Regions from separate parts of the Streptomyces sp. 1331.2 genome, predicted to be linked through region 1. Evidence: riboswitches for the same ligand, from Rfam matches in the RefSeq annotation. Region 1 holds a riboswitch; each other region holds the start of a gene.
The links. Region 1 has a riboswitch for cyclic di-AMP ahead of CRP52_RS40355 (transglycosylase family protein). Riboswitches for the same ligand answer to the same signal wherever they lie in the genome.
Positions count from the first base shown of each region.

Region 1 (3,695 bases):
ACGCGCGGCTGGCCGGGCGAGGGGTGCCGTTCGTGCTGATCAACGGCTTCAGCGAGAAGATCGACGCGCCGTTCATCTCGCCGGACGACCGGGCCGCGATGTGGATGGCCGTCCAGCACCTGGCGGAACTCGGCCACCAGCGGATCGGGTTGGCCGTCGGGCAGCGCCGGTACGTGCCGGTGCTGCGCAAGATCGAGGGCTTCACGGCGGCGATGCGGGCGGTGCTCGGTCGTAGCCAGGAGGAGGCCGAAAGCCTCGTCCACCACACGCTGTTCAGCGTGGAGGGCGGGCACGCGGCGGCCGGCGCGCTGCTCGACAAGGGCTGCACGGCGATCGTCTGCGGGAGCGACATGATGGCGCTCGGGGCGATCCGGGCGGTGCGCCAGCGGGGGCTGTCGGTGCCGCAGGACGTCTCGGTGGTCGGCTTCGACGACTCGCCGCTGATCGCCTTCACCGAGCCGCCGTTGACCACGATCCGGCAGCCGGTCGAGGCGATGGCCACGGCGGCGGTGGATGCGCTGCTGGAGGAGGTCGGCGGGAACGCCGCCCAGCGCGGCGAGTTCATGTTCCAGCCGGAGCTGGTGATGCGCGGGTCCACCGGGGCCTGCGCGCGCTGAGCCGCCGGTCGGGAGGTCCGGTCGGAGGCGGGTGTGCGGCCTGCCGACGACCGGGGGCAGGGCCCAAGTGAAGGGCCCCGGAGGGCAGTTGCGCTCCGGGGCCCTTCGGCGTGCGTCGGTTCAGCCCTCCTGGGCGGTCAGGCGGTCGGCGGTGAGGCGGTGGCCGTCGGCGGCTTCGCCGGTACGGCTCTCGGTGCGGCGGCCGCGGGCCAGGTAGTCCCGCAGGATCAGCTCGACGGCGTCCTGCGGGCTCTTGGTGCCGGAGAGCATCATCGCGTCGATCGCTAGGTTCGCGTCGAGCGTGACGGTGACCTGGGCCATGTGACTCCTCCTCGGGTGCGAAGCAGCAGCATGCCCGCTGGGAGCCGGGTTTGACCACGGGATACGCCGGAACCCCCGGGGAGAGTGGTCGGACTCTCCCCGGGGGTGTGGGCGGTCGGCGCTCAGCGGTCGGCGGTCGGCGGTCAGCCGTCAGCCGCTCACCGTCCTCAGACGCGGCCGGCGAAGTCCGGCGCCCAGTTGGCGATGGTCTGCTCGCGGACGCCCGCGCTCGGGTTGGCGGCCTCGACGTACTTGCCGCCGCCGACGTAGATGGCGACGTGGTAGACGCCCGAGTCCTGGCCGTTGTTGGACCAGAACAGCAGGTCGCCCGGCTGCAGGCTGTCCAGCGAGACGTGGGTGCTGGCAGCGGCCTGGTCGGCGGCGACGCGCGGGATGGAGACGCCCGCGGCGCGCAGCGCGGCCTGGGTCAGGCCGGAGCAGTCCCAGCCGCCGTTACCGGTGCCGCCGTAGACGTAGGCCTGGCCGACCTTGGACTCGGCGAAGGAGACCGCGGCGGCCATGCTGCCGGTGGCGGTCTGCGCCGGGGCGGCCGGCTTGGCGGCCGGGGTCTGGGTCTGCGCGGCCGGCTTGGCGTTCACGGAACCGCCGTTCGCGGACTGACCCGACTTCTGCGAGCGGTTGAACCAGCTGAACTCCGAACCGGAGGTGGCCGAGGAGGACTGGTCGGCCGAGGCCGACGGCTGGGCCTGGCCACGGTCGCCGAAGGACAGGTGCTGGCCCGGGTAGATGGTGTCCGGGCCGTCGGCCAGGGTGGCGCGGTTGAGCTCGTAGAGCCGCTGCCAGCCGCCCTGGACGTTGTGCTTGTCGGCGATCGAGGACAGCCAGTCGCCCGCGACCACGGTGTAGTCGTCGCTCTGGGCCTGCTGCTGGTGCTTCTGGGCCCAGTTGCCGGCGGCGGAGTCCGTGGTGGCCTGGGCGTCGTCCTGGGCGGGCGCGGCCGGCTTGGCGGGCTTCGCGGCCGGGGCCTGGGTCGGCTTCGCGGCCGGAGCGGCCGGAGCGGCCGGAGCGGCCGGCTTGGCGGCGGCCGAGGTGTCGACGGCGGCCGGGGCGCCGCCCTTGGTCAGGCCGGCCTGGACCGAGCAGACGGGCCAGGCGCCCGGGCCCTGCGAGGCGAGGACCTTCTCGGCGACGGCGATCTGCTGGTCCTTGGTGGCCTGGTTGGCCTGCGGGGCGTACGCGGTGCCGCCGAAGGCCGCCCAGGTGCTGGAGGTGAACTGGAGGCCGCCGTAGAAGCCGTTGCCGGTGTTGATGCTCCAGTTGCCGCTGCTCTCGCACTGGGCGACCTTGTCCCAGGTGGCGACGGAGGCGGCGGAGGCGTTGCCCGACACGAGGCAGGGGACGGTGAGGCCGACGCCCGCGACGCCGATGGCGGCGATCACGCGGCGGGTGCGGCCGGACAGACGGGTGCCGTTGGTGGGAAGCATGAAGACGCAGTCCTCTCCCACGCCTGCGAGGTGAGCTGTCGGATTCGGGCTGGAGTTGCCCGGCCGCGCATGCGCGGCTTCACCCCTAGCCCTGGACCGTTCCGGAGAGCGGTCCGGGGCGACTTACCTGTGGGTCCCCCGCTCCTGCCGTGGTGCGTTTTCGCGCTACCAGACACCCGACGGCAGGACTCGGCGTTGCGGATGAACTGGGTCCGTGTGGTCACGAACGGGGAGCACGTTAAGCAGACTTAAGTTCAAACTGCAAACACCTGTGACCCTCATCACGGTTTAGCGGGAATCACCAAAACGACGGGATTTCATGATCGGAAATGATCGTTTTTCGGCAATATCGTTGCGGATATGCACAACTGTCTCCGCCTCAGGAAGAGTGTGACGGCGCGTCGAAGCGCGGAACGGCGCATGCGTCGAGCCGGGGGAGGGGAGGTGATTCGAGCGCCTGAGGGGCCGCAGAGCAATTACCTGCAAATGACACCAGATCGGACATTCCTCTTTATTGCCTTCTTAACTCCCGTACGGAACAAGGGGAGCAAAGCGAAGGGCCCGGAACGGAAGCCGCTCCAGGCCCTTCGTGCGCACCGGCGGGCGCGCGGTGTCCATTACCGCTCGAACGACTCCCGGCCGGCCGCGTGGGCGCCGCGAGCGCCCTCCACGGTGCCCTCGGCCTCGGCGGCGGCCGCGGCCTCAGCCTCGGCCCGCGCGAGCTCCTCCGCGGACGGCACGGGCAGCGCGGCCAGGTAGGTGGAGGCGATCAGCTGGCCGACGGCCGGGTACGCGCCCAGCGGCGCGGCCGACGGGCAGCCGGTCTCCTCGGCGGCCGTGGCGAGCAGCTCGGAGTCGGCCTCCGGTCCGATCACCAGGGGGGCCAGCGCGGGGCGCTGCGAGCCGGTCTCCTTGAGGTGGTCGACGGCCGCGGCCACCGAGCCGGGCACGTCGAGGGCCGCGGCCACGACCGGGACGGCCAGCCGGGCCGCCAGCAGCACGCCGGTGATGCCGGCCGCGGCGGCGGCGTCCTCGCCGCCGGCGGTGGTCAGGACCACGCCGTCCGCGGCGGTCGCGATGGCGAACAGCCGGGCCCGGTCGGCGCGGGCCAGCCCGGCCTCGGAGAGCCGCACGTGGACGGCCTCGGCGAGCAGCGGGTGCGGGCCCAGCGCGTCGGTGACCTGCGCGCCGTATTCGGCGGCGAGTGCGTGGAGTTCGGGCAGGAAGCCGTGCGGACCGGGTACCAGCGGCACCAGGACGGGCATCGGCAGCCCGGCCTCGGCGGCCGTCGCCAGGAGTTCGGCGACGGTGC
Region 1 is NZ_OBMJ01000001.1:1,020,370-1,024,064, reverse strand. It holds gene CRP52_RS04415 (LacI family DNA-binding transcriptional regulator) at 1-617, shown strand, start outside; gene CRP52_RS04410 (hypothetical protein) at 738-938, opposite strand; gene CRP52_RS40355 (transglycosylase family protein) at 1,106-2,383, opposite strand; cyclic di-AMP (ydaO/yuaA leader) riboswitch at 2,391-2,558, opposite strand; gene CRP52_RS04400 (hypothetical protein) at 3,001-3,695, opposite strand, start outside.

Region 2 (3,695 bases), 4.5 Mb from region 1:
GGCGCGGGCTGGCCGAGGACGATCCGGCGCTGCTGGACCAGCTGCTGGCGATCCCACAGGTGCACCTGGTGGTGGACGGCTACAACGTGACGAAGACCGGCTATCCGACGCTGCCGCTGGAGCAGCAGCGGATCCGGCTGCTGGGCGGGCTGGCGATGCTGGCCCAGCGCACGCAGGCGGAGGTCACCTGTGTGTTCGACGGGCAGGACCTGGACGTTCCGGTGATCATGGCGCCTCCGCGCGGGGTCCGGGTGCGGTTCAGCCGGACCGGGGAGACCGCGGACGAGCTGATCCGCCGTCTGGTGCGGGCCGAGCCGCAGGGCCGTCCGGTGGTGGTGGTCTCCACCGACCGGGAGGTCGCGGAGGGCGTGCGGAAGGCGGGCGCGCGCCCGGTGGCCTCGGTGCTGCTGCTGAACCGGCTGGCCCGGCCCTGACCTCGGTCGGGCGGCATGACGGCTGGTCGGTGCGGGTTTCGCGACGGTGTGCGCTTCCGGTGAAGTCAGTGTGGGAAACGGACTTCACGCCTTTGGGGGAGTGGCAAATCGGTTAGATCTTCACTAGGGTCTGGCGTCAAACCTATTTTCCGGAATCTCGTCCGATCGGGTGAGTCCGATGGAAGAAGGAGCCGGGCCCTTGGCCTCCCACCGCCGTCCCAAGCAGCCGAGCCGCGCGCGAGTCTCCGTGCTCACTGCTGCGGCTGCGACCGCGGTCGCGCTCTCCGCCCAGGTGGCCGCGCACGCCGCGCCGCAGCCGAACACGACGGACGTCAAGGCGCAGATCGACCAGCTCCAGCAGGAGCAGGAGCAGGCGGCGGAGAAGTACAACGGCGCCAAGGAGCGGGCCGACCAGCTGCGCAAGCAGGCCGACCAGCTGCAGGACCAGGTGGCCCGCAGCCAGGAGCAGATGACCCAGCTGCAGGGCGGCCTGGCCGAGGTGGCGGGCGAGCAGTACCGCACCGGCGGCATCGACCCGTCCGTCCAGCTGATGCTCTCCTCCGACCCGTCCGGCTACCTGGAGAAGGCCTCCACCGTCCAGCAGGCCAGCACCACCCAGGCCGAGGCGCTCAAGGGGCTGTTGGAGCAGCAGCGCCGGCTGGACCAGGAGAAGGCCGAGGCGGCCGCGGTGCTGGCCTCGCTGGACTCCACCACCAAGGACCTGAACCAGGCCAAGTCGGACGTCAACACCAAGCTGAAGGCCGCCCAGGACCTGCTGAACTCGCTCAGCTCCGCCGAGCGCGCGGCGCTGAAGGCGCAGCAGGCGCAGGACGACCGCGCCTCGCGCGGCAGCGACCGGGTCGACCTCAGCAGCCTGCCGCCGGCCAGCGGTTACGCGGCCGTCGCGGTGTCCAAGGCGATGAGCAAGCAGGGCTCCGCGTACGTGTGGGGCGCCACCGGGTCCACCACCTTCGACTGCTCGGGCCTGATGGTCTGGGCGTACGGGCAGGCCGGCGTCTCGCTGCCGCGCACCTCGCAGGAGCAGGGCCACTACGGCACCGCCGTGCCCGGGCTGGCCGCGGCGCAGCCGGGCGACCTGGTCGTCTACGGCGGCGACATGCACCACGTCGGGATGTACATCGGCAACGGCATGGTGGTCCACGCGCCGCACACCGGTGACGTGGTGAAGGTGATGAAGGCCGACGCGATGCCGATCAACACGATCCGCCGGGTCTGACGGCCCGACACGCCGAAGGGGCCCGGGTTTCGGCCCTGTGATCCGCGCCACCTCCGGTCGGGGGTGGCGCGCGGCTTTCCGTCGTTTTGCGACCGACTGGTGAGACCTGATCAGCCTTGCGTACGGCAGCGATCACCATCGGTCATTTTCACAAGAGAACTTGGGTAATCTTCCGTCTTTTTTCTGACAAGGATTTGAACCGATCACGGTTCAGTTACTAGGGTCGTGCCCCGAACCACCGCACTGTCGATCACCCAGCCCGGGTGGCGGCGGTGGTTACCGCCGAGTTCGCGAGGCAGCGGGGCAGGTCGAAGCGACTGCCCGACAGGGGAGCCCAGTGGTCGGGGGCGCTGCGGAGCGGAGCCGGGGAACCACGTTCCTCCGGGGTGAATCGGCGCCAGGTCGGCCGGTAGAACGGCCGTGAGGCGTCGTAGGGCATGCTTCCGGCCCGAACCCGTCAGCTCACCCGGTAGGCGGACGCAGGAAGAAGGAGTCCGCCTTCGTGGCGTCCCATCGTCGTCCCAAGCCAGCAGGCCGTGCCCGGGTCTCGATCCTGACCGGTGTCGCCGCCGCAGCCGTCGCCCTCTCCGCGCAGTCCGGCGCGCACGCCGACCCGCAGCCGACCAAGGACCAGGTCAAGGAGCAGGTCGACCAGCTCAACGAGCAGGCCGAGGTGGCGACCGAGCAGTACAACGCCGCCCAGGAGAAGCAGCAGACGCTGGAGAAGCAGGTCTCCGGTCTGCAGGACCAGGTGGCCCGCCAGCAGGCCCAGGTGACCGATCTGCAGGGCGGCCTCGCCGAGATCGCCGGGGAGCAGTACCGCAACGGCGGCATATCCCCGACCGTCCAGCTGATGTTCTCCTCCAGCCCGGACAACTTCCTCAACCAGGCCGGTGCGCTGAACCAGGCCGGTGACACCCAGAGGAATCAGCTGAAGCAGCTCCAGGAGCAGCAGCGCAAGCTGGACCAGGACCGCACCGAGGCCCAGGGCAAGCTCGCCGAGCTGGAGTCCACCACCCAGCAGCTGAAGGCCTCCAAGGACGAGGTCCAGAAGAAGCTGAACGCCGCCCAGGCCCTGCTCAACACCCTCACCGACCAGGAGCGCGCGGCGCTGAAGGCGGCCGAGGACAAGGCCGCCGCGGACGCCAAGGCCCAGGCCGACGCCGCCAAGGCCCAGCAGCAGGCCGCGGACCGCGCCTCGCGCGACAACAGCCGCGGCGACATCGCCACGAGCCCGGCCTCGCCGGTCGTCAAGCCGGCCGCGCCCGGCAGCTCCCGCGGTGCCGCTGCACTGTCCGTCGCCGCCTCGAAGATCGGCAGCCCGTACGTCTACGGCGCCGTGGGCCCGGGCTCCTTCGACTGCTCCGGTCTGATGGTCTGGTCGTTCAACCAGGTCGGCGTCTCGCTGCCGCGCACCTCGCAGGAGCAGGCCAACGCCGGCACCCGGATCGGCACCGACCTGTCCCAGGCCCAGCCCGGCGACCTGCTGATCTTCTACAGCGACGCCCACCACGTCGGCATCTACGCGGGCAACGGCCAGGTGCTGCACGCGCCCAAGCCGGGTGCCAGCGTCCGCTACGAGGCCGTCACCAACATGCCGCTGACCTCCATCGTGCGGGTCTGACTCCCGCCCGACGCCGCCAGGCCCGGTCTTCCGTCAGGGAAGGCCGGGCCTGCGGCTTTGTCCGCGGTTCGGGCCGATGTCCGATTACGGGTCAAATATTCGGGTCGGGAGGGGTTTGGACTCGCTTGCCCGGACTCGCTAACGTCTGCCACCGGACTCCCGCTCGACGGCCGCCCGCAGTGCGGCGGCGGGGCCGAACCGCAGGATTGGAGCTGCTGCCGCCATGCCCGTGCACCGCCGTTCCCAACTGCTCGCCCGTGCGCTGGTGCTGACGGCGGCCGCCACCACCGCGCTGGGTGTCGCGACCAGCGGCAGCGCCCAGGCCGCCCCCGGCACCCCGGACCCGGCCGACCGCAAGGACGTCAAGGCGCAGGTGGAGCAGCTCTACGACGAGGCCGAG
Region 2 is NZ_OBMJ01000001.1:5,522,924-5,526,618, forward strand. It holds gene CRP52_RS23755 (NYN domain-containing protein) at 1-434, shown strand, start outside; gene CRP52_RS23760 (C40 family peptidase) at 634-1,671, shown strand; cyclic di-AMP (ydaO/yuaA leader) riboswitch at 2,010-2,163, shown strand; gene CRP52_RS23765 (C40 family peptidase) at 2,174-3,295, shown strand; gene CRP52_RS23770 (C40 family peptidase) at 3,519-3,695, shown strand, end outside.
Region 2: it holds a riboswitch for cyclic di-AMP, as region 1 does, so the genes downstream of both, CRP52_RS23765 (C40 family peptidase) here and CRP52_RS40355 (transglycosylase family protein) in region 1, are expected to answer to the same signal.

Region 3 (3,695 bases), 2.3 Mb from region 1:
CTTCTCGCGCGGGCCTCCCGCGTCAGCTCGCTCGCCGCTTCCTTCGTGCCGGCGGCCAGCGTGGACAGCCCCTCCCGCTCAAGCTGCGCGAGAAGTCGGCGGGTCCGACTTCTCGTGAAGGGTCACTCCGTGAGGTGTCGGCTCGGCCGGCCCTCTAGGCCGGCCAGGTGCGGAGGCCGGTGGTGAGGGTGGTGATGAGGCGGTCGTGGGTGGTGGTGAGGTCTTCGGCGAGTTGGAAGGCGCCGGCGGTGGTGAGGGAGGCGAAGCCGTGGGCGAGGGAGCGGACGGTGCGGGCGGCGTGGATCGCCTCGGAGCCGTCGAGGCCGTACTCCCGCAGGACGGCGATGATCACGCCGACGAGTCGCCCGGCCGCCCGGGCCAGGTCGTCGTCGGGCTGCGGGGCCTGGGGGAGGGCGTTGTAGCGGTGCGGGTGTTCGGTGGCGTACGCGTGGTACGCCCGCAGGACGGCGGCGACGGCGTCGTCCCCGCTGCGGCCGACCGCGGCGTCGGCGAGCCGGCCGGCCAGTTCGTCGGTGACCCGGACGGCTATCAGCCGCCGCAGTTCGGCGAGCCCACCGCTGACGTGCTTGTACAGGGAGGGGGTGGCGACCCCGGCCCGGGCGGCGACGGCGGCCAGGGTGAGGGCGTCGGCCCCCTGTTCGTCGATGACAGCGAGGGCGTGGTCGACGACCTGGTCGGGGGTCAGTCCTACGCGGGGCATGGCTTCGGGTTCTCCGTGGGGAAGGTGGGGCGTCGGGCGGGCAGGAGCGCGGCGGTCAGCCGATCTCGGCGAGGAAGGGCAGCAGGGCGTCGGCGGTGGCCTGCGGGTTGTCGGCCATCGGGTAGTGCCCGGACCCTTCGATCATCGCCTTTCGCGCGTCGAGTGCCGCGGCCTGCCGGTCGGCGACGAGTTCGGGCTTCGGGAAGTCGGGGTCCTTGCTGCCCATGACGACCAGCGCCGGGCACCGTACGGCGGCGGTCCAGCCGGTCGGTGCCGAGTCCCCGGTGACGTACCCGCGGGTGGCGGTCTTGCGGCCGGGGGTGCGCAGTGCGGCGACCAGCCCGTTCACGTACTCGTCGAAGTCGGCGGGCTTGGCGCCGGGGAAGGCCATCCGGCGCAGGTAGAGGCCCCAGACGGCCGGCCAGTGGACGATCGCCGCGCCCATCAGCCCCATGACGCCGCGCATCAGGGCGTTCGGCCGCGGGCTCTCGACGAAGGCGTCGAGGAGGGCGATCCCGGCGACCCGTTCGGGCGCGTTGCCGGCGGCCTTGACGACGGTGGCCCCGGTGTACGAGCTGCCGACGAGGACGGCGCGGTCGATGCCGAGGTGGTCGAGCAGGGCGAGGACGTCGTCGGCGAGGGCGGCGGGGCCGTAGTCGTCCCAGGTGATGGAGGACTCGCCGAAGCCGCGCAGGTCCATGGTGACGACCCGGTGGCCGGCGGCGACGAGCAGCGGGCGGAGGTGCCGGTACGCGGCCCGGCTGTCGAGCATGCCGGGGAGCAGGACGACGGGGGTGCCGTCGCCCTGCCGGGTGTCGTCGAAGGCGATCCGCCCGCCGGGGACGGTGAGGTACTGGGTGTTCGGGGTGCCGGTGCCGTTCATGGTGGGCCCTCCTCGGTCCGCCGCTGCTGCGAGCTATCGGCGAGTGCTGCCGATAGCCATAAAGCTAAGGCTAATAGCCTTAGCCGTCAAGCGCGCCGGAGCCGGAATCCCAGGACCCTCGCCCGCCTCAGGCTCCCTCGACCCGGAACGGGTCGTGCTCGCTGAGCAACTTCTCCAGCCGGGCCTGGTCGACCCGGTTGACGATCTCGTTCGACTCGTGCCGGTCCCGGATCACCTTCGCCAGCGTGAACGCAGAGGTCACGGTGTAGAGGAGGCCGATCCCGAGGAAGGCCCGGGTCCAGCCGTCGACCGGCAGGTAGGCGATCCCCACGGCGAGGGCGGTGCCCGACAGGGCGAAGGAGAGGAGGGCCTGGACGTAGTACGCGGCCGTCGTGCGGTGCTGCATCGGTTGGCTCATGGCGTCAGGATGCGGCTGCCGGATCGGGTCGCACATGAGTAGGAGTACTCAGCTGGAGTGCTCAGGTGGAGTGCTCGCATTGAGGGGTCGTTCGTTGACGTCTGATCACCTGCTCCCCAGCGGTCCCGGACGGATGGCTTGGAATCAGAGCCTCCTAGGATTAACGTTTGATAACGCAGCGCGGTTGTCAACGCCGTACCCAGACGGCACCGTGCGCCGTCGCCTAATCCCGCCGGCCGGCCTCCGGGCAGGCCAGGGAGCCGGGGAACCACGTTCCTTGGGGTGAATCGGCGGGGCCCCGGCCCGGCCGTAGGAGACCTTCCTGCTCCGAACCCGTCAGCTAACCCGGTAGGCGCGAAGGAAGGAAAGGAGCGCGCCTCCGTGGCGTCGACGCACACCCCGGCACACCCGGCCGGCCCCGCAGCCGGTACCCAGCTCCTCGACCACCCCGGCGCGGACGGCCCCGAGGCCTACGGCCCGGAGGCCGAGACCAACCGCCACCGGATGCCGCGTCAGGCCCGCGGAGCCTCCCCGCTGCTCGGCGTCACCGCCGTCGCGGCCACCCTCGGCGCCACCGGCTTCGCCTCCGCCACCCCGGCCGCCGCCCCCGCCGTCGAGGCCCCGGACGAGGCGCCGGTCGTCCTCGCCGCCGACCCCGGCCTCGCGCTCGCCGCCCGCATCCAGCAGCAGGCTGACAGCCAGCGCACCGCCGCCGAGGAGAGCGCCCGCGTGCAGGCCGCGCAGGAGGCCGAGGCCAAGGCCGCCGCCAAGGAGGCCGAGGCCAAGCGCGCCGCCGAGGAGGCCGAGGCGAAGGCCGCCGCCGCCCTCACCCTCCCGGTGAAGGACTACCGGCTCTCCGCCCACTACGGCCAGAGCGCCCGCTACTGGGCCAACCTGCACACCGGCCTGGACTTCGCCGCCGACACCGGCACCCCGGTCTACGCGCTCGGCCAGGGCACCATCACCTCGGCCGGCTGGTCCGGCTCCTACGGCTACCGGATCGTCGAGACGCTGCCCGACGGCACCGAGATCTGGTACTGCCACCTCTCCTCGATCATCAAGGGCTCCGGCAAGGTCGCCTCCGGCCAGCAGATCGGCAAGGTCGGCGCGACCGGCAACGTCACCGGCCCGCACCTGCACCTGGAGGTCCGCCCCGGCGGCGGCGCCCCGGTCGACCCCGAGCCCTGGCTCGAACAGCGCGGCCTCACCCCCTGACACCGGGGACGCACGGGAGCCCCCGACCGCCGGCAACCGCCGTACGGCCGGGGGCTCCCGCCTCAGCGCCTCTCTCCACAGCGCCTCACTCCTCCGCGGGCAGCTGCGCCAGGTACGCCTCGATCTCCTCCCGGCCCGGCTCCGGCGCCAGCTCGGGGAACTCCTCCACCAGCAGCCGCGGCAGACCCGGCACCGTCCACTCGCCGAACAGGTCGAGCGCCGCCCCGGCCGCCGCCTCCTCGAACTGCCCGAAGTCCCCGGCCAGTTCGTCCGGCATCGGCCGCCCCTGCGCGGTCAGCTCGGCCAGGTTGCGGTAGCTGCGCCGCATCAGGCCCTGCTCCAGCAGCCGCCGCGCGCCGTCGGTGGCCATGCCGACCGACAGCAGCCGGCCCGGCCCCCAGCCCTCGGCGTCCGGCTCGTCCAGCCAGCCGGCCGGCACCAGCGCCTCGTACGCGGCC
Region 3 is NZ_OBMJ01000001.1:3,363,324-3,367,018, reverse strand. It holds gene CRP52_RS14235 (TetR/AcrR family transcriptional regulator) at 155-721, opposite strand; gene CRP52_RS14230 (alpha/beta fold hydrolase) at 777-1,604, opposite strand; gene CRP52_RS14225 (YiaA/YiaB family inner membrane protein) at 1,732-2,022, opposite strand; cyclic di-AMP (ydaO/yuaA leader) riboswitch at 2,233-2,391, shown strand; gene CRP52_RS14220 (M23 family metallopeptidase) at 2,404-3,237, shown strand; gene CRP52_RS14215 (hypothetical protein) at 3,323-3,695, opposite strand, start outside.
Region 3: it holds a riboswitch for cyclic di-AMP, as region 1 does, so the genes downstream of both, CRP52_RS14220 (M23 family metallopeptidase) here and CRP52_RS40355 (transglycosylase family protein) in region 1, are expected to answer to the same signal.

Region 4 (3,695 bases), 200 kb from region 1:
TGTTGGCGCTGACCGTATTGATCGCCGTCGTGATGACGGTCGGCACGGTCTGGCTGTGGCCGAGACTCGCCCGGAAGAGCTGGCAGGCGGTGCTCGGCCGGATCGGTGCGCTGCTCGCCACCCAGCTGGCGGTGCTCGCCGCGCTCGGCCTCGTCGCGAACAACTACTTCGCCTTCTACAGCAGTTGGGGCGACCTGCTGGGCACCGGTGACACCGGCCCGGTGGTGATCCACAACAAGGCGGACGCCTCCGGCCGCCTGCTGGTGGAGACGATCGGCCACGCCTCGGTCAAGGGTGGCGGCGCGATGGGCCGCGAGCCGGGCCAGTCCGGTGAGATCCGCAAGGTCCGGATCGACGGCGCGGTCAGCCGGCTGTCCACCGAGGGCTACGTCTACCTGCCCCCGCAGTACTTCCAGCCGGAGTACGCACAGAAGCAGTTCCCGGCCGTGATCGTGAGCACCGGATTCCCAGGAATCGCCGAGAACCTGATCACCCGCTTCAACTACCCCGGCGCGGCGCTCAAGCTGCTGCAGGAGGGCCGGATGCAGCCGACCGTCATGGTCCTGGTGCGTCCCTCGCCCGCCCTGCCGCAGGACACCGAGTGCGAGGACATCCCCAACGGCCCGCAGTCGGACACGTACTTCACCAAGGACGTGCCCTCGGCGATCCAGGCCAGCTTCCGGGTCTCGTCCGATCCGCAGGCCTGGGCCTTCATGGGCAACTCGACGGGCGGCTACTGCGCGCTCAAGCTGGCCATGCGCCACCCGGACGTCTTCCCGACCGCCGTCGCCCTCTCCGCCTACTACGACGCCGCCGACGACCCGACCACCGGCGACCTGTTCGGCGGCAGCAAGCAGCGCCGCGACGAGGCCAACCTGATGTGGCGGCTGAAGAACCTGCCGCAGCCGAAGGTGTCCGTGCTGCTGGCCGGCACGAAGAAGGGCGACGGCAGCTACCGCCAGGAGACCGAGGCCTTCGTCGACGCGGTGCAGAGCCCGATGAAGGTCTCGTACAGCATGCTGGAGAACGGCGGCCACAACTTCGAGACGTGGAGCGCGCTGCTGCCGTCCTCGCTGGAGTGGCTCTCCCAGCACCTCAAGGTGCCGAACCAGACCGTCTGAGCGTCCTCGGGCCGTTTCAGGCTCAGGCCACCTGCTCCAGCGTCCCGGCGTGCAGCTCGCCGACCCGGCCGCCCTCGCCCTCGAAGGTCCAGAAGGCGCGCACCGTCAGCTTGTCGAGGTCCATCACATGGCTGACGGTGATCCCGCTCTGCTCCGTCCAGCTGACGAAGTAGACCTTCGGCGCGACCTCGGCGACGTGCAGCCGTACGTCCTCCCACTGGCCCGCGGACTCGCCGAGGCCCTCCCAGCGCAGCCGGGTGCCGTCGGCCGAGTAGGTGTTGCGGAAGGCCGCGCCGTTGTCGGCCCGGAAGAGGTAGGTGCGGCCGGCGAAGGCGGGCAGGGACGCGGTCATGGTGGGGCGGCTCCTCGTTTCCGGGTTCGGTGCTCTTGTGCACTGCGGAAGATCTCCGGCCTCCAATTTATCCGACCGGGTGCACTCGGTCAGATCTTTGCCACGGTACGGTCCGCCACCGCCGCGTCCGGCCGACACCCCCGGCGGCCTCGACGAGACCACCGGCGCCGCGCCCCGGCCGCGGGACTTGATCAACTCGCCCGCCACACAGTGTCGTTGATCGACACCACTGTGAGCTGCACGACAACCGGCCCGAGGGAGTTGTCCGTTCACGTACGGCCTGCCTAGCCTGCAACGGTCGTCCGCCCACGCGGACCCCGCCGCCGGGACGCCGAGTCCTGTCCACCCGCCGGCGGGTCACCGAGCACCGGAGCGGACAGGAGCGGGGGAACCAAGGTCGGCGCCCGGTCCGTGCGTTCCTCGTACGGCCGTGGCTAGGGGTGAAGCCGCTCCACAGACGGCCGGGCCAACTGCAGCCCGAACCCGACAGCTAACCTCGCAGGCGTCGCAGAGGTCACCCCATGCCCCAGCCTGCCGCTGCCCGGCGTCGTGCGCCGCGCCACGCCCGCCCCTCCCACCGCGGCCGCAACGCCGCCCTCGCCGCGACCGGCGCGCTCGCCATCGGTGGCTCCGGCCTGTTCGGACTGCCGTCCGTCACCGGCGCCCAGGCGGCCACCGCGCCGACCGTCACCCAGGACCGCCTCGGCCCCGCCACCATGGTCGCGGGCCAGGCCACCACCGCCTCGCTCGGTCTGCACTCCTCGGCGTGCTTCACCGCGAAGACCGTGGGCGTGGGTGTGCGCGACGCGCGCGGCACCAACCTGGACTTCCCCGGCAACGCCTCCAACGTGCAGATCTGCCCGAGCGGGGTGAACTTCACCAGCGGTGCGCGCACCCTGCCCGCCGGGACGTACAGCCAGTTCGGCTTCTGGCAGGACCTCGGCGGCGCCTGGCACAACCTGCCGGCGCAGCAGCTGGTGGTCTCGGCCTCCGGGACGGCCACGCCGACCCCGTCCCCGACGGCCACGCCGACCAGCACGCCGACCGCCACCCCCAGCGCCACGTCGACCCCGAGCGCGACGCCGACCCCGAGCGCGACGCCGACCCCGAGCGCCACGGCTGCCCCGACCACCCCGGCGCCGTCCTCCCCGGTCGCCGGCAAGTCGCTGACCTGGTCCGACGAGTTCACCAGCCCGATCAGCTGGGGCCAGCGCTGGGTCGGCGACAAGAGCACCGCGTACAAGTACGGCAACCACAACCCGGACGACAACAAGCTGGACTGGCTGAACAAGAACAACGTCAGCGTCGCCAACGGGGTCGCCACCTTCACCGCCACCTCCGGCGGCCCGGCCCTGGAGAACGGCAAGCAGTCCTGGAACACCGGATTCCTGACCACCGAGGGCTCCAGCGAGGGCTTCCAGGTCAAGACCGGCGACTACGCCGAGACCCGGGTCAAGCTGCCCGCCGGCAGCGGCGCCTGGCCGGCCCTGTGGACCTGGAAGAACGGCAACGGGGAGATCGACTCCTTCGAGTACCACCCCGACAACCCGAACCTGCTGGAGCTGACCAACCACGTCAACCCCGGCAACCCGAAGTACTACACCGACGCGAGCGCCATCGCGAAGGACCAGTGGGTGACCATCGGTACCTACTACGGCGCCACCTCGGTGGACTGGTACGTCAACGGCGTCAAGGTCTTCTCGGACGGCAAGGGCGTCGGCGCCACCTGGTCGGCGTACCTGATCCTCAACCTCTCGGTGTGCGCGGGGCAGTACCACCCGGCTCCGCAGGGGACCGCCCCGATCACCATGGCCGCCGACTACGTCCGCGTCTACCGCTGACCGAACGCGGTCCGGCAAGCCCCCGGGCCCTCGTGGCCCGGGGCCCAGCCGCTCTCAGGAACCGGCAGTCGGCTCGACGACCCTGACGTCGAACGGCTGCCGGTTGTTGCTCTCGTCCCGGTCGTCCGCGCTGTGCACCGCGACCGAGCCGCCGGGGAGGGGGCCGAGCTGCAGGTCGGGGGAGAGCCGGAGCGGGACGAGGGCGGTCGCGCTCTCCAGCGGCGGCAGCCCGGCCCCGAACGCGCAGCGCACCTGCCGGCCGCGCGCCACGACCTGGCAGTCCTGGGGGAAGTACGGGCCCTCGGCGGAGACGCCCTTCGGCAGGGTGACCACGACCGTGAACGGGGAGGCGGTGGTGTCCGGGCCCCGGTTGGCGACGAA
Region 4 is NZ_OBMJ01000001.1:1,219,676-1,223,370, reverse strand. It holds gene CRP52_RS05235 (alpha/beta hydrolase) at 1-1,121, shown strand, start outside; gene CRP52_RS05230 (MoaF-related domain-containing protein) at 1,144-1,473, opposite strand; cyclic di-AMP (ydaO/yuaA leader) riboswitch at 1,829-1,993, shown strand; gene CRP52_RS05225 (glycoside hydrolase family 16 protein) at 1,995-3,314, shown strand; gene CRP52_RS05220 (hypothetical protein) at 3,369-3,695, opposite strand, start outside.
Region 4: it holds a riboswitch for cyclic di-AMP, as region 1 does, so the genes downstream of both, CRP52_RS05225 (glycoside hydrolase family 16 protein) here and CRP52_RS40355 (transglycosylase family protein) in region 1, are expected to answer to the same signal.